DNA from 4 places in the Actinomadura sp. NAK00032 genome. Region 2 is predicted to be linked to each of the others. Evidence: riboswitches for the same ligand, from Rfam matches in the RefSeq annotation. Region 2 holds a riboswitch; each other region holds the start of a gene.
The links. Region 2 has a riboswitch for cyclic di-AMP ahead of HUT06_RS09060 (NlpC/P60 family protein). Riboswitches for the same ligand answer to the same signal wherever they lie in the genome.
Positions count from the first base shown of each region.

Region 1: linked by a shared signal. The riboswitch ahead of HUT06_RS36150 (C40 family peptidase) and the one ahead of HUT06_RS09060 (NlpC/P60 family protein) in region 2 are both predicted to bind cyclic di-AMP.
Region 3: linked by a shared signal. The riboswitch ahead of HUT06_RS14810 (CHAP domain-containing protein) and the one ahead of HUT06_RS09060 (NlpC/P60 family protein) in region 2 are both predicted to bind cyclic di-AMP.
Region 4: linked by a shared signal. The riboswitch ahead of HUT06_RS17805 (CHAP domain-containing protein) and the one ahead of HUT06_RS09060 (NlpC/P60 family protein) in region 2 are both predicted to bind cyclic di-AMP.

Region 1 covers NZ_CP054932.1:7,872,688-7,879,904, forward strand. The annotation lists gene HUT06_RS36135 (hypothetical protein) at 1-501, opposite strand, end outside; gene HUT06_RS36140 (hypothetical protein) at 857-1,177, shown strand; gene HUT06_RS36145 (metalloregulator ArsR/SmtB family transcription factor) at 1,253-2,041, opposite strand; cyclic di-AMP (ydaO/yuaA leader) riboswitch at 2,409-2,551, shown strand; gene HUT06_RS36150 (C40 family peptidase) at 2,560-3,297, shown strand; gene HUT06_RS45715 (SAM-dependent methyltransferase) at 3,284-3,613, opposite strand; partial or broken gene HUT06_RS45720 (SAM-dependent methyltransferase) at 3,696-4,091, opposite strand; gene hpnH (adenosyl-hopene transferase HpnH) at 4,166-5,170, opposite strand; gene ispH (4-hydroxy-3-methylbut-2-enyl diphosphate reductase) at 5,167-6,705, opposite strand; gene shc (squalene--hopene cyclase) at 6,702-7,217, opposite strand, start outside.
Region 2 covers NZ_CP054932.1:1,938,464-1,945,680, reverse strand. The annotation lists gene HUT06_RS09070 (FHA domain-containing protein) at 1-866, shown strand, start outside; gene typA (translational GTPase TypA) at 946-2,799, opposite strand; cyclic di-AMP (ydaO/yuaA leader) riboswitch at 2,992-3,135, shown strand; gene HUT06_RS09060 (NlpC/P60 family protein) at 3,143-4,168, shown strand; gene HUT06_RS09055 ((deoxy)nucleoside triphosphate pyrophosphohydrolase) at 4,601-4,972, opposite strand; gene HUT06_RS09050 (Mut7-C ubiquitin/RNAse domain-containing protein) at 4,993-5,742, opposite strand; gene HUT06_RS09045 (MarR family winged helix-turn-helix transcriptional regulator) at 5,769-6,539, shown strand; gene HUT06_RS09040 (bifunctional lytic transglycosylase/C40 family peptidase) at 6,549-7,217, opposite strand, start outside.
Region 3 covers NZ_CP054932.1:3,150,773-3,157,989, forward strand. The annotation lists gene HUT06_RS14800 (M48 family metallopeptidase) at 1-617, opposite strand, end outside; gene HUT06_RS14805 (hypothetical protein) at 695-2,014, opposite strand; gene HUT06_RS14810 (CHAP domain-containing protein) at 2,054-2,899, opposite strand; cyclic di-AMP (ydaO/yuaA leader) riboswitch at 2,908-3,050, opposite strand; cyclic di-AMP (ydaO/yuaA leader) riboswitch at 3,196-3,395, opposite strand; gene HUT06_RS14815 (C40 family peptidase) at 3,902-4,963, opposite strand; gene HUT06_RS14820 (NYN domain-containing protein) at 5,153-6,418, opposite strand; gene HUT06_RS14825 (DEDD exonuclease domain-containing protein) at 6,723-7,217, shown strand, end outside.
Region 4 covers NZ_CP054932.1:3,809,853-3,817,069, forward strand. The annotation lists gene HUT06_RS17800 (PP2C family protein-serine/threonine phosphatase) at 1-1,091, shown strand, start outside; cyclic di-AMP (ydaO/yuaA leader) riboswitch at 1,546-1,703, shown strand; gene HUT06_RS17805 (CHAP domain-containing protein) at 1,714-2,466, shown strand; gene HUT06_RS17810 (CDP-glycerol glycerophosphotransferase family protein) at 2,710-5,619, shown strand; gene HUT06_RS17815 (glycosyltransferase) at 5,603-6,868, shown strand; gene HUT06_RS17820 (acyl-CoA dehydrogenase family protein) at 6,893-7,217, shown strand, end outside.

The DNA.
Region 1 (7,217 bases), 5.9 Mb from region 2:
GCGCAGGACGAACTCGGGCTGGAGCGCCGACTCCGCCAGGTGGCCGTCCGTCCAGCGCAGCCCGGAGAAGGGCAGCACCGCCTCGTCGCGCTCGGTGATCTTGCCGCCGGTGGCCAGGACCCGGCGCAGCGCGAGCCGTTCCCGGGGCCGCAGCAGATGGGGGGTGTCCTTCACCCCTTTGCGGCAGTCGCCTCTCAGCGCGGGGCCGTTCACGAAGTCGCCGTCCTCGACCACGTACCGGCACACGGACGTGTCGCCCGCCGCCTGCCCCCGCAGGAACGCCTGCAGCGCGGCGCGGGCGCCGCGGATGCCGGGCTCGGCGCCGGGATCGGTGTCGGGCGGCTCGGTCGTCTCCGCCGGGCTCGGCGGCACGGGCCGCGTCGCGGCCGGGGCGGCGCCGACCTCGCCGTCGTCGTCCGCACCGCCGCCGCAGGCCGCGGCGCCCAGCATCGCGGTCGCGATGAGAAGAAGGCCGCGGACGGCCGCTTTCCGATGTGTCATCGAATGCTCCCTGAACCCGGGATCCGCCGGGTGATCATACTCTGACATATCGCAATTAGGCCATGGCGTCCAGAATGGTCTGCTGATCATCTGCGATGACCGCGCCGCACATCGTGAGCCGCCGTACCGGGGCCCAACGAGCAGAAGTGCGGACTTACTCCCCGGCGCTTTCCGTCCACCGGTTTCAGCCCCGCCCCCGGTTTCGGTCCACCCGTTTTCCGCCCCGCCCTGACTTCCGTCCCCGCCCTGACTTCCGTCCCCGCCCGGTTTCCGTCCCCCCGGCTTCCGTCCCTGGTCGGTCCCCTGGTGATCGAGTAGCTCGGCCCCGGCCCCATCGGCCGCTTAGGATGCGAGCATGTCGACTGCTGATCACTCCGGTTCGGGCCGGGTCGTGTCCTGGGTGGTGGTCGGCATGACCTCCTGGTGGCTCGCCTTCCCGCTGGCTCTCGGAGTCGGGTTCGCGCTGGTCGACGGAGCCTCGGGCAACGTCGTCGGGAGGTCGGCCGCCGTGGCGCTGTTCTGGGCCGGGTTGGGGGGCGCCGCGCTCGCGCCGGTCGCCGGTCTCGTCGCGGCGGCGGTCGGACGACGGCGCAAGGCGGGCGCCTACTTCGCCGCGATGGCCGCGGTGACCCTCTGTTGCGTCCTGTTCATTCTCTACGCGCTCTCCCAGGCATAGGACGCCCTGCCCGACGGCAAAGGCCCGCGACCCGATTCGCCCGGTCGCGGGCCCTCTCCCATGCGGCGCGTCCCGCTACGCGGGCAGGGGGGCGCCGGTCTCCAGCAGCGACTTCAGGCTCGCCGCGATCGCGGGCCAGCCCTGGCCGATCATGCCGCGCAGGGCGCCTCCGGCGTCGAGGCCGTCGTGGACGACGGTGAGCTTCACCATCTCGCCGAGCGGCTCGATCTCGAAGGTCACCCTGGAGCGGGACTCGGCCTGCAGCTCGGCCAGCACGTCCTCGCCCACTCCGGCGCCCTCCGCCCATTCCGGGGTGAAGGTGTGCCAGGTGTAGGACAGCCGGCGGCCGGGCTCGCACTCCAGGACGACCTGCTCGGGGTCGCCGGTGCGCCGGCCGCCCTCCTCCCAGGTCATCTCCGAGCCCGGTTTCCAGTCGGTCTCGAAGCCGACGCCCCAGTAGCGGCGCGTGAAGGCCGGGTCGGTCAGGGCCTCCCAGAGCCGTTCGGGCGTGGACTTGATGTAGGTCGTGTACACGAAAGCGTCGTTGCCGTCCATCGGCTGCTGCTCCAATGCCGTTCTGAGATCGGTGAGCGCGTTGGCGCGCTCCTGGTCGTAGCGCCTGATCCAGCGCTCGGCGATGGCGTTGATCGGCGCGGCGTTGAGGTAGTGGAGCTTCTCCCGGCCGCGCCGCGCCGCCACCACCAGCTGGGCGGCCTCCAGCACGGACAGGTGCTTGCTGACCGCCTGCCGGCTGGTGCCGAGGCCCGAGCACAGCTCGCGCAGGCTCTGCCCGTTGCGCTCGTTCAGCCGGTCCAGCAGCTTGCGCCGGGTGGGATCGGCCAGCGCCCGGAAGACCTCGTCCATGCTCGGCGACTCCTCGTTCCCGGTCGACTCGGCACCAGGATAGGCAACCATCTGGTTGCACTTCAAGGGCTGCGCTCGACCTGTCGAGGACAGCGTCCCGCGGCGGCCGCCCCGGACGCGCGCATTGCCTTGCCGCAACCGCCTTCGGGGCGCTGAGCTGGGAGTTTGATTTTGCTGGAGTTTGCCTTCGCTTGGTGATACGAGTAGCTTGGCCCCCGCCAAGGCGCTCACCAGGCGTTCTTGTCCCACCTGGCACCGAGCCGGTGGGGGCGGCGCGCCCCACGCGTCGTCCGGCGGCACCTCCCATGCACGCCGCCCGCGCCCTTGAACGGGCCCTACAACAGCAGCGCCGCTCTCTACATTCTCGTAGCGGCACCCGCCGAGTCCGCCGCAGCGCGGAGCCGGGGACCCACCCTCGCACTGGGGTGAATCGGCCTGTCCGCAGGCCGTAGGGCGACTTCCACGCCCGAACCCGTCAGCTAACCCGGTAGGCGGCCAATGGAAGCAAGGAGTCCCCCTTGACAGGCAAGCACAGCACGGGCAATCACAACGCGGGCGATCACGGCCCGGGAAACAACAGCACGGGAAAGCACAGCACGGGCAGGAACAAGAAGAAGTCGGGGCTTTTCGGGCTGAGCCCGCGCGCCAACGGCGCGATCCTCGGCCTGGCCGCGATCGGCGTGGCCGCCACGACCCTCCAGGCGACGGCCGGTTCGTCCGAGTCGGGCACGTCCGTCGCCTCCGTCCAGAGCATCCCCAAGCAGCGCGCCGCCGACCCGGAGCCGGGCAAGGACCCGGAGAAGGGCTCCGCGACGTCCGCCAAGACGGACACCACCGACGAGCGGTCGAAGGTCATCGCGCGGGCCAAGACCTGGAACCCGCACAGCGGCGACCGCGTGCCCTACAGCCAGACCGACTACCACAAGGGCTACCGCACCGACTGCTCCGGCTTCGTGGCGATGACCCTCGGGCTGGCGAAGCCGGGGCCGAACACCGTCGGCCTGACGTCCTCGCGCTTCACCGAGCGCATCAAGATGTCGGAGCTCAAGAAGGGCGACCTCGTGATGGACGCCGAGGGCACCAACACGACGCGCCATGTCGTCATCTTCGAGAAGTGGGCCAACAAGGCCCACACGTCCTACTGGGCGTTCGAGCAGCGCGGCCGGTACGGCACCGACTACCGGACGCGCGACTACGGGCTCGACTCGGGCAGCGAGTACAAGGCCTACCGGCCGAAGAAGCTCAGCGACGCTTGATGGCGACGCCGGCCATCCCGAGCTGCTCCCCTGGAGCGAGGTGGTCCGGGTCGACCGGGCCTTCGGGACGCCACAGGGCCGTGTAGGTCACGCCGGGTTCGACCAGTTCGAAGTCACCGAACTGGGCCTCGATCTCGGCGGGCGTGCGCGCCCAGCCCTCTTCCAGGTTCTCTCGTGTGATGCGGGCCAGCTCCTGTTGCTGGGGCAGGCCCGTGTCCACGAGGGACGTCATGAACAGGTGGCTGCCCGGAGCCAGGACGTCGCGGTAGGCGGCGACGACGCCGTCCACTACGTCCGGCGACAGGTAGTGCAGCATCCCGACCATCATGACGGACGGCCGGGCGGGAGAAGTCGATGAAGCCGTCGACGGCGGGGTCCGACAGGACGGCCGCCGGGTCGCGGACGTCGCCGACCATCACCCGCGTGACGTCGTCGTTCGCCAGGATCGCCCGCCCGTGGACGGAGACCAGCGGGTCGATGTCGACGTAGACGACGCGGGCGTCCGGGTTCTCGCGCTGGGCGACCTCGTGGGTGTTCTCGAGCGTGGGCAGTCCGCTGCCGAGGTCGAGGAACTGGTCCATGCCGACCTCTCCGGCCAGGTAGCGGACGCCCCGGACGAGCACCTTGCGGTTCTCGACCGCGGATTCGCGCAGGCCGGGGATCAGCGCGGCCGTCTGGTCGGCCAGCGCGCGGTCGGCGGCGAAGTTGTCCTTGCCACCGAGGAGCGCGTCGTACGCGCGCGCGATGGTGGGCTTGTCGAAGTCCAGCTCGGCCGGAGGCCACTCGTCCGCCATGGCCGCAATGGTAGATCGTTACGCCCGGAGAGTTGGGGCCAATCCCCACTCTCCGGGCGTTTCACTCAGGTCGGTCAGGTGTCGCGCATCGCCCTGATCGACTCCTTCAGCGAACCGACCGTCGCCATCACCGCCGTCGGCTCGTAGCCGCAGTGGGCCATGCAGTTCGCGCAGCGCGGGTCGCGTCCCCGGCCGTAGGAGTCCCAGTCGGTCTCGTCCAGCAGCTCCTTGTAGCTCTGCGCGTAGCCGTCCGACATCAGGTAGCAGGGGCGCTGCCACCCGAACAGCGAGTAGGACGGGATCGCCCAGGCCGTGCACGGGAAGTCGACCTTGCCCTCCAGGAAGTCCAGGAACAGCGGCGAGTGGTTGAGCCGCCAGCGCTTGCGGTTGCCGTCCGCGAACGCCTTGCGGAACAGCTCGCGGGTCTCCTGGACGCCCAGGAAGTGCTCCTGGTCGGGCGCCTTGTCGTAGGCGTACCCCGGCGAGATCATCATCTCGTCGACCTTGAGGTCGTCGTTGAGGTAGTTCATCACCTCGATGACGGTCTGCGGGGTGTCGGTGTTGAAGAACGTCGTGTTCGTCGTGACGCGGAACCCGCGCCGCTTGCACTCCTTGATGGCGGCCACAGCGTCCTCGAAGACGCCGTCCTTGCAGACCGACGCGTCGTGCCGCTCCTGCAAGCCGTCGATGTGCACGGCCCACGCGAAGTACGGCGACGGCTTGAACTTGTCGAGCTTGCGCGGGATCAGCAGCGCGTTGGTGCACAGGAAGACGAACTTCTTGCGCTTCACGAGCTCGCCGACCAGCTCGTCGATCTGCGGGTGCATGAGCGGCTCGCCGCCCGCGATGGACACCATCGGCGCCCCGCACTCCTCGATGGCGGCGACGGCCTGCTCGACCGGCATCCGCCGCTTGAGCGTGTCGGCGGGATGCTGGATCTTCCCGCAGCCGGCGCAGGCGAGGTTGCAGGCGAACAACGGTTCCAGCTCCACGATCAGCGGGAACTTGTCCCTGCCGCGCAGCTTGTTGCGGAGGATGTAGCCCCCGATGCGAAGACTCTGGCGAAGCGGCATGCTCATTGTGTCCGGACCTCCTTTGGCAGGGTGAACTCGGTCGTCTCCACCGTGACCGTGCGCTCCTCGACGCCGACCGGCCCAAGGCCGCGCAGCGCGTCGACCACCGCGTCCAGGACGGACGGCGGCGCCGACGCCCCGGCGGTCAGGCCGATGGCACGGGCGCCTCGGAGCCGCTCCAGCGGGATGTCGGCGGGCCCGTCGACCAGGACCGCCGGCGTGCCGTGCGCCTCGGCGACCTCCACGAGGCGGAGCGAGTTGGACGAGTTGGCCGACCCGACGACGAGGACGAGGTCGCTGTCGCGGGCGACGCCGGCGACGGCCCGCTGCCGGTTGGTGGTGGCGTAGCAGATGTCGTCGGTGTGCGGGCCGACCGCGTCCGGGAACCGGCCGGTGATGGCGGCCGCCACCTCGCCGGCCTCGTCGGCGGCGAGGGTGGTCTGGGTGAGGTAGGCGACGGGCCGGTCCGCGGGCAGCGACCGGGCGTCCGCCGGCGTCTCGACCAGGACCGTCGAGGACGGCACCTCGCCGAGCGTGCCCTCGACCTCCTCGTGCCCGGCGTGCCCGATCAGCGCGACCAGGTGGCCGGACGCGGCGAACCGGCGGGCCTCCGCGTGCACCTTCGCCACCAGCGGGCAGGTCGCGTCGACGACCCGCAGCCCGAGCCGCCCGGCCTCGTCCCGGACGGCGGGCGCGACGCCGTGCGCGGAGAACACCGTGACCGCGCCGGGCGGGACCTCGTCCAGCTCGTCGACGAACACGGCGCCGCGCGCGCTCAGCTCGTCCACGACGTGGGTGTTGTGGACGATCTGCTTGCGCACGTAGACGGGCGGGCCGTGCATGTCGAGCGCCCGCTCCACGATCTCGATGGCCCGTTCCACACCGGCGCAGAACGAGCGCGGACCGGCGAGCAGCAGCCGGCGCGGACCGGCCGCGGCGGCCCATGCGCGCAGCGCGGGGGCCACGGCCCGGAGCCGGCGCAGCGCGGCGGTCCCGCCGGTGAGCGTGGCCGGGCCGACCAGCGGGCGGCCCGGCGTGTCGACGATCGCGCGGACCACCGCGAAGGGCCGGTCGCCCGCCGCCTCGGCCAGCGCCGCCGACTCCATGTCGGCGACGAGCGCCCCGTCGGCCGCGAGGTCGGCGCGCTCGGCGCCGGTCGCGATGTGGTCGAGGGTGACGAGCGGCCCGCGGTGGACGGTCGCGCCGGTCGTCCGCTCCAGCAGCCCGGCGAGCGGCTCCGCCGTCGGGCACGGCACCGGCGCCGTCCCGGACGGGCCCCTGACCTCGGTGGCCACAAACAGGTCGCCGGGGCGGAGCCGGTCGTCGAGGGCGCCGCCGCAGCCGACGACGGCGAGCGCGTCGTGCTCCGGCAGCCCCCGGGCGGCGGCCCGCGCCTTGGCGGGCCCCATCCCCGTCCGGACCACGCGCAGGCCGTCGTCCCCTTCGCCGTCGCTCCCTCCGCCGTTGTCCCCTCCGCCGTTGTCCCCCTTGAGCGCGCGCGCCTCGATGCCCAGCGCCGCGCACACGAGGAGCCGTGTCATGAGGAGCCGTCCAGGTACCGGCCGAGTGCGCTGATCGGGAACACCAGCCGGTACAGGTGGTAGTTGATGTAGAAGTCGCCGGGGAATCCGGTGCCGGTGAAGTTGTCCTCGTCCCAGTTGCCGTCCGGCCGCTGGTTCTCCACCAGCCACCGGACGCCGGCGTCCACCGCCGCGGAGCGCTCGCCGGCGGCGAGCAGTGCCAGCAGCGCCCACGCCGTCTGCGACGGGGTCGACTCGCCGCGCCCGATCCAGGACGGGTCGTCGTAGGAGCGCAGGTCCTCGCCCCAGCCGCCGTCCTCGTTCTGGTGCTGCTCCAGCCAGGCCACCGCCCGGCGGATCGCGGGCTTCTCCGGGCGGACGCCGGCGGCGATGAGCGCGGGCACCACGCCGCCCGTCCCGTAGACGTGGTTGGCGCCCCAGCGCCCGAACCAGGAGCCGTCCTCCTCCTGGGCCTTCAGCAGCCACACCACCGCGCGCTTCGCCACGGCCGTCTCGGCGAGGCCCTCCTTGGC
Region 2 (7,217 bases):
CGCCGCAGCCGCCGTCCGACCAGTACGGGCAGCAGCGCGAGCCGCAATACGGCGCCCCCCAGGACCAGTACGGCGCTCCGCAGGGCCAGTACGGCGCCCCCCAAGACCAGTACGGCGCTCCTCAGCCGGAGCAGTACGGCGCGCCCCAGCAGGATCAGTACGGCGGCCCTCAAGACCAATATGGCGCCCCCCAGCAGGACCAGTACGGCGCCCCTCAGGACCAGTACGGCGGCGCACCGCAGCAGGACCAGTACGGCCCGCCGCAGCCGGCCGACCACGCGTTCGGCCCGCCGCCGCAGCAGCACGGGCAGCCGCCCCACGGCGGCCCTCAGCACGGCGGCCCCCCGCACGGCGGTCCGCAGGGCGGACCCCAGCACGGGGGCCAGCCGCCGCTGCCGCCGCACGGCCGTGAGGCCACGCTGCTGCCGCACGACCAGGGCCAGCGTCCTCCCGCCCCCGACAGCACGGCGTTCATGTGCCCGTACTGCGAGGCGGTGCTGAGCAACCCGGGCGCCGCGCAGTGCGACTCGTGCCTGCGGCCGCTGCCGAAGCAGGGCACGCCCGTCCTGCGGGTGCAGTTCCCCACGGGCGAGCTGAAGGTGTCCGTCGGCCAGCACCTCGTGCTCGGCCGGGACGCCGGGCAGTCGCCGGTGGCGGCCACGTTCACGCAGTACGACAACGTGTCGCGGCGCCACTCGACGGTCTGGCTCGACCCGTCCGGCACCGCCTGGGTGCGGGACGAGGGCTCCACCAACGGGACGTTCGTCAACGGCGAGCGGCTGCCCCGCGGCGTGGAGGCGCCCCTGCGCGACGGCGACCAGCTCCGCCTGGCCGCCGACGTCACCGGGACCGTCCAGCTGAAGTGAGCTGAGCACGCGAGAAGGGCGGCCCCGCGGTCGCGAGAACCGCGGGGCCGCCCTCTTTCGTGCGACGGGCGGGCCGGCCTCAGCCGGCGCGCTTGGTGCGGGCGCGCGTGCGCTCGCGCTCCTTGGCGTCCAGCACGACCTTGCGGATGCGGACGTTCGCCGGCGTCACCTCGACGCACTCGTCCTCGCGGCAGAACTCCAGCGCCTCCTCCAGCGACAGGAGCCGGGGCGGGGTGAGCCGCTCCAGCTCGTCGCCGGTGGACGACCGCATGTTCGTGAGCTTCTTCTCCTTGGTGATGTTGACGTCCATGTCGTCGGCGCGGGAGTTCTCCCCGACGATCATGCCCTCGTACACCTCGGTGGTCGGCCCGACGAAGAACGTGCCGCGCTCCTGCAGGTTCGTGATCGCGTACGCGGTGGCGGCGCCGGCGCGGTCGGCGACCAGCGACCCCGACGGGCGGGTGCGCAGCTCGCCGAACCAGGGCTCGTAGTCCTCGAAGACGTGGTGCGCCATGCCGGTGCCGCGCGTCTCGGTCATGAACTCGGTGCGGAACCCGATCAGGCCGCGGGCCGGGACGAGGAACTCCATCCGGACCCAGCCGGTGCCGTGGTTGGTCATCTGCTCCATGCGGCCCTTGCGGACCGCCATCAGCTGCGTGACCGCGCCGAGGTGCTCCTCGGGGATGTCGACGGTGAGCCGCTCGACCGGCTCGTGCCGCTTGCCGTCGATGTCGCGGGTGACGACCTGCGGCTTGCCGACGGTCAGCTCGTAGCCCTCGCGGCGCATGTTCTCGACGAGGATCGCGAGGGCCAGCTCGCCGCGGCCCTGCACCTCCCACGCGTCCGGCCGCTCGGTCGGCAGCACCTTGATCGACACGTTGCCGACCAGCTCGCGGTCGATCCGGTCCTTGACCATCCGCGCGGTGACCTTGGTGCCCTTCTCGCGGCCCGCCATCGGCCCGGTGTTGGTGCCGATCGTCATCGAGATCGCCGGCTCGTCCACGGTGATCAGCGGCAGCGGGCGCGGGTCGTCCGGGTCGGCGATGGTGTCGCCGATCATGATCTCCGGGATGCCGGCGATCGCGATGATGTCGCCCGGCCCGGCCTCGTCGGCGGGCTTGCGGGTGAGCGCGTCCGTCATCAGCAGCTCGGTGATCTTCACCCGCTCGATGCTGCCGTCGTGCCGGCACCAGGCGACCGGCTGGCCCTTCTTGATCGTCCCGGCGTACATCCGGCACAGCGCGATCCGGCCGAGGTAGCTGGAGGCGTCCAGGTTCGTCACGTGCGCCTGCAGCGGGGCGTCCGGGTCGTAGGACGGCGCCGGGATCGTCTCGGTGATGACCTTGAACAGCGGCTCCAGGTCGGCGCTGTCGGGCATGGCGCCGTCGGCGGGCTTGTCGAGCGAGGCCCGCCCCGCCCGGCCCGACGCGTACACGATCGGGAAGTCGATCTGGTCCTCGTCGGCGTCGAGGTCCATGAACAGTTCGTAGGTCTCGTCCACGACCTCGTCGATGCGGGCGTCGGGACGGTCGGTCTTGTTCACCACCAGGATGACCGGGAGCCGCGCGGCCAGCGCCTTGCGCAGCACGAACCGGGTCTGCGGGAGGGGGCCCTCGCTGGCGTCCACCAGCAGGACGACGCCGTCCACCATGGACAGCCCGCGCTCGACCTCGCCGCCGAAGTCGGCGTGGCCCGGGGTGTCGATGATGTTGATCGTCAGCCCGTTGTGCTTGACCGCGGTGTTCTTCGCGAGAATCGTGATGCCCTTCTCGCGCTCCAGGTCGTTGGAGTCCATGACCCGGTCGTCGACGTCCTGGTTCTCGCGGAAGGCCCCGGACTGCCAGAGCATGGCGTCGACCAGCGTCGTCTTTCCGTGGTCGACGTGGGCGACGATCGCGACGTTCCGGAGGTCGTCGCGCGTGGAGATGGGCATGCGGGTTACCTTGCGTGAGGTTTCAGGAGAGTCGCCGCAGAAACACGGCAGCACTCCATTCTACGCTCCGCGACCCCTCCCGCATTCCCGAGCGGGCCGCCCCGGGCCGCGCGCCCGCCCGATTGGCCAACTTTGCCGATCCTTTGTAATCTTCCCGAGATCCGGTCGTCCGGAGTCCCACCCCCCGGGGCTGCGACCGGAACGCCGAATCTCCCGCCCGGCGGGAGAACCGGGGACCCAACACCCCCGGGGTGAATCGGCGCGCGACACGCGCCGTAGGGCGACTCCTGGCCCGAACCCGTCAGCTAACCCGGTAGGCGTGCGTGGAGAGGAGAGCACCGGCTTGGCACCGGACCCCCACCGGCGGCGGCGCGTCGCGCCCACCGCCACCGCGGCAGCCCTGCTCCTGGCCGGCCTCGGCGCCACCGCGCCCGTCGCCGCGCCCGTCGCCGCGCACGCCGCACCGCTCGGCCTCGCCGCCGCGGCGAACCCGAGCCCCACTCCGACGACGGAGAAGGGCCTGCGCAAGAGCCTCAACGCGCTGAACGAAGAGGCCGAGATCCTCACCGAGAAGTACAACAAGACCCGCGTCGACCTGAAGGCCGCGCAGAAGGCCGAGCAGGCCGCCGCCAAGACCGCGCAGACCCTGCGGGCCCAGGCCGCGCCCGCCCGCGAGCGCCTCGGCCGGATGGCCGCCGCCAACTACATCGCCGGCTCCCCCGACGCGCTGTTCGGCGCGAACGGCTCCCCCGACGGGCTGTCAGACAGCGCCTACCTCGTCCAGAACCAGGCGCACGCCGTCCAGGCCCTGCAGAAGCAGATCGACCGGGCCGAGGCCGCCGAGCGCGACGCGAAGGCCAAGACCGCCCAGGTCAAGAAGGCCTGGGAGGACGCCAAGAAGGCGCGCTCCGAGGCGAAGGCCAAGGTCACCGAGGTGATGAAGCGCCTCGACAAGCTGTCCACCACGCGCGCCAGCGACCCCCGCACCGGCCTCACCGCGACCATCAAGGGCTCCGACCTGCCCGCCAAGATGGCCCGCAAGGCCTACGGCAAGCTCGGCTCCCCCTACGTGTGGGCCGCCGCCGGACCGAGCAGCTTCGACTGCTCCGGCCTCGTCGTCTGGGCCTACGCCCAGGTGGGCAAGCCCGGCCTGCCGCACTACACCGGCGACCTCTACCAGCTCGGCACCAAGGTCCCCCGGACCCAGCTGCGCTCCGGCGACCTGGTCTACTTCGGCGGCAACCTCCACCACATGGGCATCTACCTCAGCGGCGGCAAGTACCTGCACGCCCCGCAGACCGGCGATGTGGTGAAGATCTCCAAGCTGTCGGACCGCTCCGACTACGCCGGCGCCAACCGCATCTCCTGACCCCCCTCCCGGGCCGCGCGACGCGGCCCCCTCAGTCGTCGGGGGCTTCCTGCGGCGCGGTAGGAAGCCCCCGGCGGGTTTATTGTTTTGCCCTCGGCGGTCGGCGCTGGCGCGCCTTCCTTCCACGGGCAAAACGGCGATCGCTGCATCGCTCCGGCTCGCCTTGCGGCTCGCTTCGCGATCAGGTTCTCGCTTCGCTTGAACCTGGCTTCGCACGCGATCGCAACGTGGCGGTCGCCGCAACCTTGGGTTACGGACGTGTGCCTTGTGGTCCGCGCGTGGTGCGGGAGTGGCTGATGTCGTTGGGGCAGGTTCCCCGGTTCGTCTTCGCTCGCCTTGCGGGTCGCGGCACGATCGGCTTCTCGCTTCGCTTTGAAGCCGGCTTCGCCTGGCCACTCCAGATCGGTTGGGGCGGGGTCGGCGGAGTGGGGCCTAGATGAGGTGGGCGTGGGCTATGGCGTCTATTACCGGGCGGTCGCCTGGGAGCCAGTCGACGTCGTAGAGCTCTTGGGGGGACAGCCAGCGCAGGGCCAGGTGTTCCAGGGGCCGGGGGGTGCCTTCGATGATCTCGGCCGTCCAGACGCGCAGGACGGCCTTGTCACTGAGGCGCCAGTCGGTGCCGATGCGGCGGTCCAGCCGGACCTTGATCGCCAGTTCCTCCGCGCACTCGCGGACCAGGGCGTCCTCGTCGGACTCCCCCGGGTCGACCTTGCCGCCCGGCAGCTCCCAGCCGCCCGCCATGTGCGGCGGCTCGGCCCGCTGCGCGGTCAGCAGCCGGCCGTCCGCGATGATCGCCGCGCCCACCACCACGAGGTCGATCGCGATCAGCTCCTCTCCGTCGCGGCGGCCTCGACCAGCCGCCTCGATTCCCGGACGATCTCCTCGAGGTGGTCGCCGTGCGCGCCGCGCCAGTAGACCTGCTCGCAGTCCGCGCAGCGGCCGTAGACGTCGTAGCTGCGGCGCGTCCCCGCCTCCAGGCCCTCCTCGACCTCGGTCTTGTCGACCGGGACCAGCTCGCCGTTGCAGGCGGTGCAGCGCGTCCAGGGGTGCAGGACGGGCGCGAAGCGGTCGAGGAGGTCGCGGAGCTGGTCGTCCGGCCGGGCGCCGCGGACGTAGGCGCCGAACCACAGCGCGCGGCGGCGCAGCAGGCCCCGGTCCTGGGTGAGCAGGACGCGGCGTTCGGCGTTGGCCTGGACGACCAGCGCCGGGTCGTCCATGTCGTTGTGGTAAGCGGTGTCGAGGCCGAGGAGGCGCATCCGGCGCGCGAGCGTGCCGAGGTGCACGTCCAGCAGGAAGCGCGGGGCGTCCTGGCCCGGTTCGAGCGGGACGGGCTGGGGGCGCGGTACCGCCGCCACCCGCACCTCGTCGCCGGGCTCCGGACGGGCGGACGGCTCGGCCGGTTCGCCGTTGACGGTGATCGGCCCGGCCTCGGGCAGCGGCACGCCGAGCGACTCGATGAGGTGCCCCAGCGTGGACGTCCCGTCGCAGGGCACCCGGGTCGCGGTCCGCCGGCGGGCGGCGGGCAGGAACAGGAGTAGTTCGTCGGCGACGCGGATCGTTGTCTCGGGCTCCACGCCGATCAGCATGCCACGCGAGCCCGGTGATCTTCCTCGGATTATCGGCCGAGGCGCGCGGCGGACTCCGCCAGGGCCGCCGGCAGGGACGGGACGTCCTGCCCCTGGAGCACCCCGCCGCGCTTGAGCACGCGGCCGCCGACGAGGACGGTGTCGACGTTGCGGATGTCCGCCGACAGGACGACCGCGGCGATGGGGTCGCGGGCCGCCGCGACGCCGAGCGTGTCGGTGTGCAGGAGCAGGATGTCGGCCCGCTTGCCGGGGGTCAGCGAGCCGCGTCGGCGTGGCCGGGGCCGACCTGGATGCTCGACCAGTGTCGTGAGGCCCGGGGCGACGTCGACGTCGCGGCCGCGACGTGGCGGCGGGACGGGCTGGCCGAGCCGCTCGTCGCGATGCTGGAGGTCAGCAAGCGCGCCGGACGCGTCGCCATGCTCGTCCAGCAGGCCATGCGGCCCGCGCTCGCCGGCCTCGGCCTCACCGACGCCGAGTTCGAGGTGCTGACCGTGCTGCGCCGGGAGGGCGCGCTGACCCGGTCGGCGTTCCTCACCTCCGGCGGCACCGGCAACGTCCTGCAGCGCCTGCAGAAGGCCGGCCACATCGCGCGCGAGGCCAACGCCGGGGACTCCCGCAGCCGGTTCGTGCAGCTGACCGAGGACGGGCTGCGCGTCACCGAGCGCGGCCTGGCGGCGGCCGCCGCCGCGCACGAGGACGTCATGGGGCGGGTGTCGGAGCGGGACGTCCGGGCCGCCGCCGACGCGCTCCGCGAGATCGTCGCCGCCGTCCGCCCGGCCCGCTGACCGGGCGGGTCAGCTCCCGGGCTGCGGGGCGGCCAGCTCGGCGAGCTTCTTCTTGAAGTCGGGCCGCGCGAGCGGGCGGGTCACGCCGACCCAGTCCGACCGCTTGTACGACTTCACACCGATCGCGGGCACGCACGTCGAGCAGCTCGCCACGATCATCTTGCCCTTGCCGATGACCATCCCGACATGGCCGGGATTGTTCGACGAGGTCCCCGGGCCGGAGTTGAAGAACACCAGGTCACCCGGTTGCTCCTTGCCCTTGGAGATCCGCACGCCGAACGGCCACTGCTCGAACGTGGTGCGCGGGATGTCCAGGCCGGCCTGCCGGTAGGCGGCCTGGAGGAGGCTGGAGCAGTCCCAGGCGTCCGGGCCGTTCGCGCCGAACACGTACGGCTTGCCGCGCTGCGCCATCGCGAACTCGATGATCTTCTGGACGAGCGCGCCGACATTGGCGGGGAGCTCGTTGTCCCCGCAGTTGACGCCGTTCGCCTGGACGACCTTGAAGTCGCCGCCGACGTAGCGCTTCGCCCAGTCCAGGACGAGGTCCACGTAGTCGGACGAGTGGTTGTACTGGAAGATCGCGGTGCGCATCCGCTGCGGGGCGCCGTTGTGCTTGAGGTAGGCGGCCGCGGAGGGGATGGCGTCCACCGGGTCGTAGCGGTCCTTGTCGCCGTCCTT
Region 3 (7,217 bases), 1.2 Mb from region 2:
AACCCGCCGGCGGCGGCGCCCGTCCACCAGTAGCGCGGGAACCGGCGCACCACCGCGTACAGGAGCAGCAGCGCGACCGTGTAGATGACGCAGGTGACGCCGAGGGACTTCAGCTGGTCGACCAGCCACGCGGGCCAGCTCTGCGTCGACAGCCCGTACCGGCGCAGCACCGACTCGCCCCAGATGTCGAACGGCAGCCCGGCGACGCGCAGCACGGCGACGAGCACGACCGCCGCGAGCGCGATCTTGAGGGGACGGCGCCGGGTGCGGGCGGTGACCCGGCCGACGAGGCGCGCGCCGAGCGGGGTGAGGCCGAGCACGAGGACCACCGCGAGCCCCACCAGCAGCCCCGCGTAGGCGGGCGGGTTCACGGCCGAGTCGAACGCCCTGGACCGCGCGATCTCGGCGGGGGAGAAGTCGAGCGCCGGGTCGGCCCGCACATGCCCGCCGGGCACGTGCCCCGGCAGCGGGTTCCACGGCGTGGTCAGCGCGAGCACGGCCGCCACGGCCGCGAACAGCACCAGAGCGGCGACCCCCGCCGCGACCCGAGCCCCCCGCATCCCGGCCCCGGCCGAGTCCCGCTCAACGCGGCTCCCCGCCACCTCAACGGCCCCCACGCCCCCCGCCTCGCTTCGCTCACTCGTGTCTTCTGTGGGGGGTCGACCCCCCACGCCCCCCGCTTCGCTTCGCTCACTCATGCGAGCTCCTTCTTCACGTAATCGCGCCACAGGGCGGTGAAGCGGTCCCGGGTGAGGCCGAGCACGTCGCGCAGCGCGGCGGCCTCCGGGACGCGCCCGGCGGCCCGGTAGAGCCGGACGAGCGTCGCCTCACCGTACCGGTCGGCGACCATCCGGCAGGCGAGCCAGGACTCCTGGTAGGCCTGGGAGAGCCGCGGGGAGCCGCCCGCGAAGGCGGCCGGCGCCGGGAGGGCGGCGGGCAGCCGCCCGGCGGCGACCTCGCGGCGCAGCTCGCCGGCCGCCGACCGGACGCCGATCTTGACGCGCCGGTAGCCGACGTAGTCGGCGAAGCCCTCGATCAGCCACAGCGGGGTCCGCCGGTCCCGGGCGCCGCCGGTGGCGACATGGGTCAACTCGTGCGTGAGGACGACGTCGCGCCCGAGGCCGTTGAGGCGGCCGAAGGTGCCGGGGGAGACGATGACGCGGTCCTCGCCGCGGCCGGTGCCGCCCGCCGGCGCGACCGTGGCGAGCGCGGCGATCTCGCCGAGGCTCTGCCCGGGGCCCGCGAGCGCGGACGCCAGGCCCGCGTCGGCGGGGACCAGTGCGACGACCCGCTGCGCCCAGCCGCGGCCGACGACGCCGGTGACGACCGGTACGGCGGCGTCCAGGCGGGCGGCGATGCCGTCGAGGCCCGTCGTGTCGCCGATGACGAGGCTGCTGCGGCCCTTGACCACGGTGAGGGGCCCGCCGTCCCAGATGTCGGCGTCGTCGGTGAGGCCGTGGGACGTCCCGTCCCCGGCGATCGTCCAGGTGCCGGAGCCCGGGGCCATCGCGAGGTAGCGGGTGCGGGCGACGTGGCCCTTGTCGAAGCCCCGCAGCCGGTAGCGCACCTCCACGCGGAGGACGGCGCCGTCCTCGGCCGCGGCCTGGACGTTGACGGCGCGCTCCTCCCAGCCTTCGAGGGGCAGCCGGCGGAGGTTGTCGTACATGCGGGACTGGGCGTCCTGGAACGTCCTGGGCGCCTCCCCGACGGTGGCGAGGAAGGCGAAGCGGTCGCCGGTCCGCACGGCCCGGGCGCGGTTGGCGAGGACGGTCCCGGCGGCGTCGAGGCTGAAGGGCCCGGCCGCGCGCGACCCGCCGCCGCGGGCCGCGCGGGCCGCCGGTGCCGCGCCGGCGCCGGCCCGCGCGCCGAGGAGGGCGCCGCCGCCCGCGAGCAGCGCGGCGGTCCCGCCCGCGCCGAGGACCAGGGCCCTGCGCCGCGTGACGGGACCGCCGCGCCGCGAGGCGTCCCGCTCGGGGGCGTCCCGCTCCGGGTCGTGGTCCCGAGCGTCCTCCATGCGCGCGATCCTATGCAGCCCGCGCCGCCGGGGAGGCCGTCACGACTTGTAGTCGGGGTATCCGTAGCCGACGATGTCACTGGCCGAGCGCACCTTGACCTGGACGGCGTTGCCGGTGTTGCCCTCGACGGTCTGGACGGTGCCCTCGCCGGCCTTCTTGATCACCATGCCGACGTGCCGGATGTCGGTGACCTTCTTGCCGCCGTCCCAGGCGAAGAAGACGATCGCGCCCGGCCTGGGCTCGGTGCCCCAGCGGCCGTGCTCCTGGAACCAGCGGGCGTGGGCGACCGTCCAGGCGTCGCTGCCGATCTGGTCGGTGAAGCCGATCTGCTCGCCGACCCAGGAGACGAACATGTCGCACCAGTTCGCGTCGCTGTAGCCGCCGAGGGAGCCGCCGTCGCGGGCGAGGGTCTGCTGCGCGCGGGACGTGCTCATGTACCACTGCTGGAACTTGGTCTCGCCGCCGCCGTCCTCCTTGACGCCGACCTGGGACCGGGCGAGTTCGATGGCCTGCGCGGCGGTGGGACGCGAGGCCGAGGCCCGCTTCCCGGCGGCGGCCGGCTCCGGCTCGGCCTTCGCGCTCTTGCCGGGGGACGGCGCGGACGGCTTCGGCGTCGTGGCCGCCTTGCTCCGCCCGCGCTTGGAGGCGTCCTTGGACGAGTTTCCGGACGAGCCCTTGTCCGCCTTCTTGGCGACGGCGGCGTCGGCCGCCGTGGTCGCCGCGGGGGCGGAGCCGAACGGCAGGACGGACGCCTGGGCGGTCACCGCGGCGGTGCCGAGTACGGCGGCGCCGACGAGGACGCCGCCGGTCGTCCGCCACGGGAGGGAAAGAGGGCTCGCCTTGCGGTGCTTGCCCGGGATCTTCTTGCGATGTGCGCCTGGCACGGGGGGTCTCCTCGACTTCCATGCCGCCTACCGGGTTAGCTGACGGGTTCGGGCGTGGAAGCCGCCCTACGGCCGCCCTTGGGCAGGCCGATTCACCCCGATGTGAAGGGACTGGATGGGTCCCCGGCTCCGCGTCCGGCGCGCTGGCGCGGCCGCGGACTCGGCGGTGGCGTGCCCGTTGCGGGCACGCCGGTTCGGATGGGGAGCGCTCGGCGGGCGGGGCCCGCGGAGCGCAGGGGGTCCGGGCGTGGCCGCATGATGGGCGGCCACGCCCAGGCAACGCTGCGGAATCTCTCCTTCGCTCTTCCAGACGCCTACCGGGTTAGCTGACGGGTTCGGGCGAGGAAGCTGGCCCTACGGCGGGCTCCACCGGAACGGGGCCGGGAGAGACGCACCGATTCACCCCGGGTGCCGGAATGCCCGTCCGGGAGGACTCCCGGACTCCGGCGATGTGGTTCCCCGGTTCCGCGCTGCGCGGATTCGGCGCTGCCGCTGCGCTCCTGGGGGCGAGATGGGGCCCGGCGCGGGACCTGTCTCCCGCGTGCGAACGAGCGGCGCCTGATGTTGTGCACGGACGTCGGGCCCGTTGCCGGGGGACGTCCGGGGAGGCTGGCCCCGAGGGACCGCCGTGGCCGCGCTCTCAGCGCCATGCCGCTGCGGGCGTGCGCACGGTGGGCCGGGCCGGCCGCGGTCCGCGTGCGGACCGCTGCGGCACCCCGCGGGTGCCGCGGGGACGGCGCGTGGGCCGTGCCGTCCCGAGGGGGGAGCGGCGCGTGGCTCGCGCCGCCGTCGCGCGGCTGACTGACGCGCCGCGCGGGGCCGCGGCGCCTGGTGGGCGTCGCGTGGCCACGGCGCCTGGAGGGCGCCGATGGGTGAGGACAAGGTACCAAAGCCCCAAGAGAAGGCAAACCCCCCCAAAATTAACAACGGACCAGGTCAAGCCTGGTCCGTTGTCGGGGGGAGCCGTTCCGCGGCCCCTCGGCGGGGGCGCGGAGGGACGCCTCAGGGGCGTCCGGCGCCGTAGTAGTTGTTCAGGTAGTAGCCCGAGGTGATGCTGACGATCTCAACGTTCTTGCCGGTGCGCGGGGCGTGGATCATCTTGCCGTTGCCCACGTACATGCCGACGTGGCCGAGGCTGCTGAAGAAGACCAGGTCGCCCGGCTGCAGGTTGCTCTTGGCCACCCGCTTGGTGGCGGCGTACTGGGAGTTGGTGGTGCGGGTGATGCCGACGCCCGCCGCGGCCCACGCCTTCATGGTCAGGCCGGAGCAGTCGTAGGAGCCCGGGCCCTCGGCGCCGTACTGGTACGGCTTGCCGAGCTGGGCGTAGGCGAAGTCCAGCGCCGCGCGCGGGGCGCCGCTCGCCGGGCCGTTGTAGGTGCCGCCGGTCGCCCCGCCGCCGGAGGACGACGAACCGCCGGAGGACGACGAACCGCCGCCGAGCCGCCGGACCAGCGCCTTCTGCTTCTCGACCTTCTTGTCGAGCTCGGCCCTCTTCTTCTTGATCTCCGCCTGCTTCTGCTTCATCTCGTCGTAGGCGGCCTTGGCCTGCGACTGCTCGCGGCGCAGGCGCTGCGCGGTGGCGAGGAACTGGGTGAGCTGGGAGCTGCGCTCGTGCGACAGGTGGGAGAAGACGGCCGCCTGGTCGAGGATCGACTGCGGGTCCTTGCTGCCCACGAAGCCCGTCACGTCCGTGGAGTCGCCGTTCTTGTAGGCGGCGGCCGCCATCTGGGCGATCTTGGAGCGCTGCTGCTCGAAGGTGGCCTGCTCCTCCTTGCTCGCCTTGTTCGCCGTTTCGTACTTCTTCTTCGCGACCTTGAGCTTCTCGCGGTTCTGGTTGTACTTCTCGACTTCCTGGTCGAACTGCTCGGTGAGCTTCTCGAGCTTCTTCTGCGCCTGGGCCTTGGTCGGCCTGGGGTCGGCGTGCGCCACCACCGGGGGGGAGACCAGGGCGGCGGTCACGGTCAGGCAGGCGGCGGCCGCCAGGCGGCGGGAGGCGCCTCTGCTCGCGGGGCCGCCCCTCCGGTCACGCTCGCGTGCCGGTGCCCCGATGAGATCTTTGGCCACGGTCGGTTTCGCCCCTCTCGTCCACGACGTCAGCGGACGACATTAGCGATGGGCAACAACCGTCACAACCGATTCGTCACTCTTTGATGGAGATCGACAGGCAACGTCCACTTTCCGTGGCGACAAGATCACGGATTGCGACCCGTCCCTTATCGCGGCCTTAAACCGTCCTTAACCGGCGGCGCCCGGTCAGGACCGGCCGAGCCGGCGCAGCAGCAGCGTCGACGGGCACGGCCGCGCGTCGGCGCGCCGGGCCGCGTCGGCGACCTCCCGGTCCGAGGACACCACCACCACGGGACGGCCCGGCGGCTCGGCCTGCACCAGCTCGCCGATCAGCTCGTCCGCGGTCTGCCCCGGGGCGCTGAACTTCACCCGGACGCCGCGCGGCGCCGCGATCGCCACCGGCGCGTCCAGCTCCGCGCCGTCGAACACGCAGGTCACCTCGGCGCGGGTCTGCGCGGCCAGCCCGCCGAGCCCGGACACCAGCCGGCTGCGCTGGTCCGACAGCGGCAGCTCCCCGTAGCCGGTCTTCGTGACGTTGTAGCCGTCCACGATCAGGTGCACCTGCGGCAGGGCCAGCAGCCGGTCGAGCAGCTGCGGGTCGCCGTCGGACAGGGCCCGGCCCGGCAGCGCGCGGTGCGCGAGACGGTCCGGCTCCAGCCCGCCGACCACGTCGGCCGGCCGCACGATGGTCGCGGGCAGCGCCAGCTCCCGGCGGACGCCCTGCGCCGCGTCCACGAGCGTGTCGAGCAGCATCCGCAGCCGGACGTCGTCGACGTTGCGCCCCTCCCGCGCGGCCCGCTTGGCGGCCTCCGCGGCGGTCTCCGCCCGCTCGGCGCGGGCGCGCAGCTTGCGCACCTCCTTCTCCGCCGCGGCCGTCGACTCGCCGGCCGCGGCCAGCCGCCGCTCGGCGTCCGCCACGACCGTGTCCGCGCGCTCCTCCGCCGCCCGGTACCGGGTGCGGGCGTCGTGCAGCTTGCGGCGCAGCTCGGCCACCTCGGCCTTGACCTCGCGCAGCTCGGCGCGCGCCTTCTCGTGCTCGGCGGAGCGCGTGGCGCGCGCGGCGGCCAGCTCCTCCTTCAGCGCGGTGACGCGGCGCTCGGCGGCCTCCTCCTCGGAGGCGGTCGCGGAGCGCTCCAGCTCCGCGCGGGCCGCGTCGACGAGCGCCGTCCAGCCGGCGGGCCGCAGCAGGTAGGCCAGCACCGCGACCCGGACCGGATCGGCGGCGGGCGGCACCCGCCCCGCCTCGACCTCCCCGACCAGGTCGGCCTGCGCCTCGCGCAGCGGCTCGGCGACCCGGCCGCGGAACGCGGCGTCCTTCTCCAGCACCGCCGCGATGTGCTGCCCCGCGAGCTTGGCGCGCTTGCGGCGCTCGAACCGCGCGAACCGGCGCAGCGGCACCGGGACCTCGTCGGCGGGCAGCGTCCCGATCAGCTCGGCGGCGGCCTCGACCACCGACTGCCGGACCGGTTCGGGGAGGGGCCTGCCCAGCTTCTCGTCGGACTCCGCGCAGCCGGGGGTCGCTTCGGGGCCGCTGTCGATGATCCCGCTCCTTCCGGGCTACGCCGCCGGTGGGCTCTGTGTTCCCTGCCGCCCCGCGTCCTAACCGGCGACCGACCAGGCCGGACGCGCGATCGGACGGGGCGCGCCGGGCTCCCCCGAGCCGTCCCCCGCGGCCCCCCGCCCGGCGGGACGTGCCGGCGCCCTCCAACCCTAGCGGCCCCGGCTTCTGTCGGTGGCGTCCTCTACGGTCGCGCACATGACGGCTGCGCACGGTGTTGAGGGAGTGCAGGGGACGCTGGAGGACCTCGGCACGCCGCTCGCCGAGGTCACCTTCGTGGTGGTCGACCTGGAGACGACGGGCGGCTCGGCCGCCGACTCGGCCATCACCGAGATCGGCGCGGTGAAGGTGCGCGGCGGCGAGGAGCTCGGCGACTTCGGCACGCTGGTCGACCCCGGCGGGCCCGTCCCGCCGTTCATCACCGCGCTGACCGGCATCACCACCGCGATGGTGACGGCCGCGCCGCGCATCGAGTCGGTGCTGCCCGCGTTCCTGGAGTTCGCGCGCGGCTGCGTGCTCGTCGCGCACAACGCCCCATTCGACATCGGCTTCCTGAAGACCGCCGCCGCCGCGAACGGCTACGCCTGGCCCGCCTTCCCCGTCGTCGACACCGTCGACCTCGCGCGCCGCGTCCTGTCCAAGGACGAGGTGCCCAACTGCAAGCTCGGCACGCTGGCCCGCTTCTTCCGGACG
Region 4 (7,217 bases), 1.9 Mb from region 2:
GCTTCGGGGAGTGGGACCTCGCGACCGGCGAGGCGGACTGGACGCCGCAGATGCTGGCCAACTACGGCCTCGACCCCGAGGAGGTGCCGCCGATGCCGCACGACCTGCCGAAGGTCGTGGCGGACGACGACCTCCCGCTGATGGAGGAGGCCGTCCAGACGATGTTCTCCCGCAAGGAGCCGGTGGAGGCCGAGCACCGGGTGATCGCGCCGGACGGGACGCCGCGGCACCTGTGGCTGTTCGCCGAGCCGGTGCTGGGCGACTCCGGGCTGCCGGTCTCGATCAACATCGTCTCGCAGGACATCACCCGGCGGCGCGGGGTGGAGCGGGCGCTGGCCGAGACGCGGCGGCAGATGCTCAAGCAGCAGGCGCGGACGGCGCAGGAGCGGCGGGTCGCGGTGACGCTGCGCCGCGCGATCCTGCCGGACGAGGACGAGATCGAGGAGCTGCCGGGCCTGTCGGTGGCGCTGCGCAGCCTGGCGGCGGAGAGCACCGCCCGCATCGGCGGGGACTGGTTCGCGACGCGGGTGCTGCCGGACGGGCGGGCCGTGTTCGCGATCGGCGACGCGGCCGGGCACGGGCTGCCGGCGGCGGCCGCGATGGCGCGCACGCGGAACGGGCTGCTGGGCCTCGCGTGCACGGGCGAGCCGGCGGGGCGGCTGGTGGGCTGGCTGAACGAGCTGGTCGGCAACATGGACCCGCCGGCGACGGGCACCGCGATCGTCGGGCATTTCGACCCGGCCCGCCGGGTGCTGGAGTGGACGTGCGCGGGCCATCCGCCGCCGATCCTGGTCCGGGACGGGTGGGCGGCGCCGCTGGAGGTCGTCCGCGACCCGATGCTCGGCGCGATGCCCGGCTGGCAGTACACGACGATCACCACCGAGCTCGACCCCGGGGACATGCTGTTCCTCTACACCGACGGCCTGGTGGAGCGCAGGGACGCCGACCTGGACGAGCGCATCGAGCGCCTCACCGGCATCCTGCGGGACGGCTCGACCCGCCCCGACCGGGTGCTGGACGAGGTCCTGGCGCGGATGGAGCACGACCGGGCGGCGGACGACACCACGCTGTTCGCGCTGCGGGTCGAGTGACGAAGCGCACCCGGATCCCGGGGTGGGCGGGGCCTGTGAGCTAGACCGCAGGAGGACGCCCCAGGGGCCCTGTGAAGGGCGGCCCCGGGGCAGGCGGCCGCCGGGGCTCCCCGGGTTTCTTTACCTTTTGGTCATCGCCGGTAAGGCCCATGGGCAAAGGGCTGAGGGCCAGTTCGGGAAAGATCGGGAAGATGCCGCGCCCTGACGGTGTTGAAGGATCCTTGGAAGGGCTTTGAGCAGGCAAGACAGAGTTTTGTGCCTGGTTTGCTTTTCCGCAGAAGGTTGGTACCTTCTATCCGGAATCCCGCAGCGCACCCCATGCGTTGCCGCCGGTCGTCCGTTCTCTGGACGGCCGAGGATCGCGGAGCGGAATCCGCACGCGATGCGCGCCAGACGATGCGCGCCCCTCAGAGATCAGTCACTGAGATACATCCGATAAGTCTGCGCCGCAGAGTGCGGTGCGAGGCCGAGTCCGTCCCGGTCGACAGCGACCGGACGGAGCCGGGGACCCAATGTTCCAGGGGTGAATCGGCGCGACCCAGAGCCGCGCCGTAGGGCTGCTTCCATGCCCGAATCCGTCAGCTAACCCGGTAGGCGTCATGGAAGATAGGAGATTCCCTGCATGACCGGTCGTTTCGATCGACTTTCGCTCAACCGCTTCTCCCCCGAGGACAAGGCCGTCGGTGTCGCCGTGGGCGCCGTGCTCACCGGAGCCGTCGGGCTCGCCGTCCTCAACCCCCTCGCCGGCGGCAGCGCCGCGGCCGAGACCCCGGCCCAGGCGAAGGCGGCCGCGGTGGCCGAGCAGGGCACCGCGTCGAAGCAGTCCGCGGGCATGACCCAGGCCGAGGCCCGCGAGGCCGGCTGGGGCGTCGCGCCGCGCCCGGTCAAGGCCTCCGAGGTGATCGACCTCGCCAAGAAGCAGGTCGGCATCAGCGAGGGCAAGGGCGGCCAGACCAAGTTCCACGAGTGGTACACCTCGACCCCGCACGCCAAGGCCACCGCCCAGCGCGACGGCGGCTTCTCGGTCAAGGCCTACAACGGCGCCCAGTGGTGCGACATGTTCGTGTCCTGGGTCGGGGCCCACACCGGCGTGAAGAACATGGGCTGGGACGCCTACACCGTCCAGCACGCCACCTGGTTCAAGAAGACCGACCGCTGGGGCGACAAGCCCAAGCCGGGCGCCGTGGTGTTCTTCGACTGGAAGGACGGCTCGAACGGCAGCATCGGCGACATCGACCATGTCGGCCTCGTCGTGAAGGACAACGGCAACGGCAAGATCAGCACGGTCGAGGGCAACAGCGACAACGAGGTGCAGAAGAAGGTCCGCGACAAGTCCGAGGTCGTCGGCTACGGCTACCCCGACTACGCGTCCTGACGCGCCTCCCAGAGCGTACGGATCGAAGGCGCCCGGCTCCGGCCGGGCGCCTTCGGGCGTTCCTTGAGGGTGTGTCCTAAGTCTCCGTTGTAGGCGGGTAATGGGAAGCAATGACAGCCTTTGACGCCCCCTGGGCCTCACTGGGGCGTTCCTGGATAGGAATCCCTGGCAACGTCCGACCGGCCTCCGGCTCCCGGCGGCCGGGCCGGTGCGAGCGGGAACCGGTGAGGGGAGGCCGAGCGGGTGCGCCCGGATGTCAGCGTGGTGGTGATCGCCTACAACGACGCCCGGCGGCTCCCCCATGCGGTCGCCTCGACGCTGGAGCAGTCCCTGGGCGGCGTCGAGACCGTGATCGTCGACGACGCCAGCACCGACGGCACCGGGGAGGTCGCCGAGCGGCTCGCCGCGGCGCGGCCGGGCCGGGTCCGGGCGGTGCACCTGCCGGTCAACTCCGGCGGCTGCGGCCGGCCCCGCAACGCCGGCGTGGACGCCTCGTCCGGCCGGTACGTGATGTTCCTCGACAGCGACGACCTGCTGGACCGGCACGCCTGCCTCAACCTGCTCGCCATCGCCGAGGACACCGGCGCCGACCTGGTCTCCGGGCTGTGCGAGCGGGTCTTCCTGGACCTGCCTGAAGGCGCGAAGGGGCGCGTCCGCCCCTGGTACCCGTGGCTGTACGAACGCAGCGCCGTGTACGGCTCGCTGCGCGAGAACCCCGACCTCCTCTACGACACCCTCTCCACCAACAAGGCGTACCGGCGCGGCTTCCTGGAGGAGCACGGCCTGCGGTTCGTCGAGCGGCTGCACTACGAGGACCTGCTGTTCACCGCCGAGGCCTACCTGGCGGCGGAGCGGACCGCGGTGATCCCGCACCGCGTCTACCGCTGGCTCGTCCGGCGGCGGACGGGCGCGCCGTCGATCTCCAACCGGCGGGCGGACCCGGCCAACTTCGCCGACCGGCTGGAGATCCACCGGCGCATCGACATGCTGTTCGCGCTGCGCGGCGCGCACGATCTCGGGCGCGCCAAGGACGTGAAGTTCGTCAACCACGACCTGCTGCTCTACCTGCGGGAACTGCGCGGGCGCGACCCCGCCCACCGGGACCGGTTCCTGGAGCTGGCGGCCGGCTACCTGGCCGAGCTCGACCCGCGCGTGTTCGAGCTGGCCAACCCGCTGTCCGCGATCGCCGCGTACCTGGTCCGCGAGGGCGACCACGCGGGGGCGCTGGCCGCCGCCGAGTACCGGCCACCGCGGCGGCCCGTGCTCCGCGCCCGGCTGGTGGAGCGGGACGGGCGGGTCTTCTGGGGCGAGGGCGGGCCGCGCGGGCGGCTCGGCCGCCGGATCCTGGACGTCACCGGCCTCGGCTTCCACGTCCGGCCGCTGCGGGAGCTGTGCCCGGCCGGGACCGTGACGCGGCTGGAGGTGCGCGGCGGCCGCGCCCTGATCGCCGGGCACGTGCCGAACCCGCTGCGCCGGATCCCGCCGGCCGCCGAGCTCGCCGGGACGCTGGAGTTGCGCGACCGGCGCCGCGGGTCCCGCCGGGCGCGGATCCGCGCCGCCGTCCGGCACGAGGGCGACCGCCTGGCCTGGCGGGCGGAGTTCGACCCGGCCGCCGGGATCAGGCCGATCGGGTTCGCCGACCCCGTCTGGGACGCGTGGCTCCGCGTCCGGGCGGACGGCGAGGACATGGTCTGCCGCCTCGGCGAGGGCCCCGGATCGCCGCCGCTGGAGGGCGTCGCGCTGCCCGTCCGGCCCCGGCTGACGCGGCTTGCCGGAGACAGCCTCCGGTCGCGCCTCACCGGCCGCGGGGACCTGGCGTTCACGCTGGAGACGGCGAACCCGTGGGCGCGGCTCGCGAGGGCCGCCGCGCTGCGCGGCGCCCGCTCGGCGGCGGGGCGGCTCGCCTGGCGCCGCGTCCGGGCGGCGCGGCGGGCGGCGGCCCGGCGGCTCACCGCGCGCCGGACCAAGGTCGCCGTGTTCAACCGGGTGCTCAGCCGGCTGCCCGTCCGGACCGGCCAGGTGGTCTTCGAGAGCCATCTAGGACGCCACTACTCCGACAACCCCAAATACCTCTACCGGGAGCTGCGCAGGACGGGGCGGCCGATCACGGCGGTGTGGGCGTACGCGTCCTCCCCGAAGGGGTTCCCCAAGGACGCCGTGCTCGTCCGCCGGGGCTCGTGGAGGTACTTTCTGGCGCTGGCACGCGCCCAGTTCTGGGTGGACAACCAGGGCTTCCCCGAGGGCCTGCGCAAACGCCGTGAGACCACCTATATCCAGACCTGGCACGGCTCGGCCGTCAAGCCGATGGGTCTCGACCAGCCGCGCCTGAAGCGGGCCTCCGCCGCCGAGAGGGCCCGGCTGCGGCGCATGGTGGAGCGCTACGACTGCTTCCTGGTGCGCTCCGGGCACGACGTCGAGACCCTGTGCGCCGGGCTCGGGGTGCGCTCGGAGCTGCTCCCCGCCGGGTACCCCCGCAACGACCCCCTGGTCAACGGGGTGGACGGCGATCCGGAGCTGGCCGCCGAGGTCGCCGCGCTCCGCGAATCCCTCGGCCTGGACGACGGCCGCCGCGCCGTCCTGTACGCGCCGACCTTCGCCACCGGGCCGGACGGGCGCCCGGGCGGGCTGCTGGAGCCCCCCATCGACCCCGAGATATTCGCGCGGGAGCTGGGGGAGGAGTACGTCCTGCTCGTCCGGCCCCACTACCTGTGCCGCGCCAACGTCCCGCCCGGCGCCCGCGCGGTCATGCGGGACGCCGGCGCGGTGCCCGACGCCACCCTCCTGCTGCTCCTCGCGGACGCGCTGGTCACCGACCACTCCTCGATCATGTTCGACTTCGCGCTGCTGGACCGGCCGATCGTCCTGCACCTCCCGGACGGCCTCGACCGCGCCCCCGGATACCTCGACCTGGGCCGGGACGGTCCCGGGCCGATCACCCGCACCGAGCGGGAGCTCGTCGCCGCGCTGGCCGGCCTGGACGCCGCAGAGGCCGTCCAGGGCCCCCGGCGCCGCGCGTTCGCCGCGCGCTTCGGCGAGCACGACCGGGGCACCGCCGCCCGGACGGTGGCGGACCGCTACTTCCCGGCCGCACGGCCGGACCGCAGGAGTGAACGCACGAACCGCAGGGGGAGCAGCCATGGCCGCACCGCGTGACGTCTTCATCGTGTGCAACAACGCCGACGACATGGGCGGGCTGCAGCGCTGGGCGCACCACATGGCACGGCTGCTGGCCGGGCGCGGCGACCGGGTCACCCTGGTCGGGATCGCCCGCGGCGCGGAGCCGTACCACCACGACCGCGACGGCTCCTACGCCGTCGAGGTGCTGCACCGGGACTGGCGGGCACCCGTGCTGGCGTGGCGGCCGAAGGGGACGCTGCAGAAGCTGAACGCGGCGGCGCGCGCGCGGGACCTGCGCCGGACGGCGGCCCAGCGGCGCGGCGCCGCGCGGCTGACGGAGCTGTTCGCCGCCGCCGGGCCCGGGGCAGTGGTCATCGTGGCGCAGGTGTGGGCGATGGAGTGGGTGCGGCTGGCCGACACGTCCGGGCTGCGGGTCGTGGCGATGAGCCACGAGTCGTACGAGGCCACCCGCAAGTCGACCCGCTACCGCAGGGTCAGGGAGCACTACACCGGCGCCGACCGGATGCTGGTGCTGACGGCCGAGGACGCCGACGCCTGGGCCCGGGACGGCATGACCAACGCCGACCACATCCCGAACCCGCTGCATGTGACGCCGGCCGTCCACCCCACGCTGGACCTCCCGGTCGTCGCCTGCGTCGGGCGCCTGTCCCACGAGAAGGGCGTCGACCTGATGCTGGAGGCGTGGGAGGCGGTCCGCGCGGGCCATCCGGACTGGCGGCTCCACATCTACGGCGGCGGCCCGAAGGAGGCGGAGCTGCGGGCGCGGGCGGAGGCCGCCGGGCTGTCGGACTCCGTGGAGTTCCGGGGGGTGGTCACCGACGTCGAGCAGGCGCTGGTCGAGGCGTCGGTGCTCGCGCTGCCGTCGCGGGCCGAGGGCTTCCCGATGTCGGTGCTGGAGGCCATGGCCTACGGGCTGCCGACGGTCGCGTTCGACTGCGCGCCGGGCGTCCGGGCCCTGCTCGGCGACGGCGAGGAGAGCGGCGTCCTGGTCGAGCCGGGCGACACGGCCGCGTTCGCCGCCGCGCTGGACCGCCTCATGGGGGACCCGGAGGAGCGCCGCGCCCTCGGGGCCGCCGCGCGGGCGTCGGTGCTGCGCTTCCACCCGGACGCCGTCCTCGCCCGCTGGGACCGGCTGTTCGACCTGCTGTACCGCGAGCATCCGGCGGCCGTGCCCGAGCGCCCGCCCGCGCCCGTCCGCGAACCGGCGCCGGCGCCGGCGGCGGAGCGGGCGGTGGAACCCGCCCTGGGGAGAGATTCTTTCTAACAACTGTTTGGTAGAGTTCCTGGCGTGAAGCAGAACGAGTCGCCGGCGGACCGCGCGTTCCGCGCCGAGGTCCGCGACTGGCTCCAGACGAACCTCTCGGGTGACTTCGCGCACGCCCGCGGGCTCGGCGGGCCCGGCCGCGAGCACGAGGCGTTCGAGGAGCGGCTGGCCTGGGAACGGCACATGGCCGCGGCCGGCTGGACGTGCGTCGGCTGGCCGCGCGAGTACGGCGGCCGCGGCGCCACCGTCGAGCAGCAGGTGATCTTCCACGAGGAGTACGCGCTCGCCGACGGCCCCGCCCGGGTCAACCACATCGGCGAGAACCTGCTCGGCCCGACGATCATCGCGT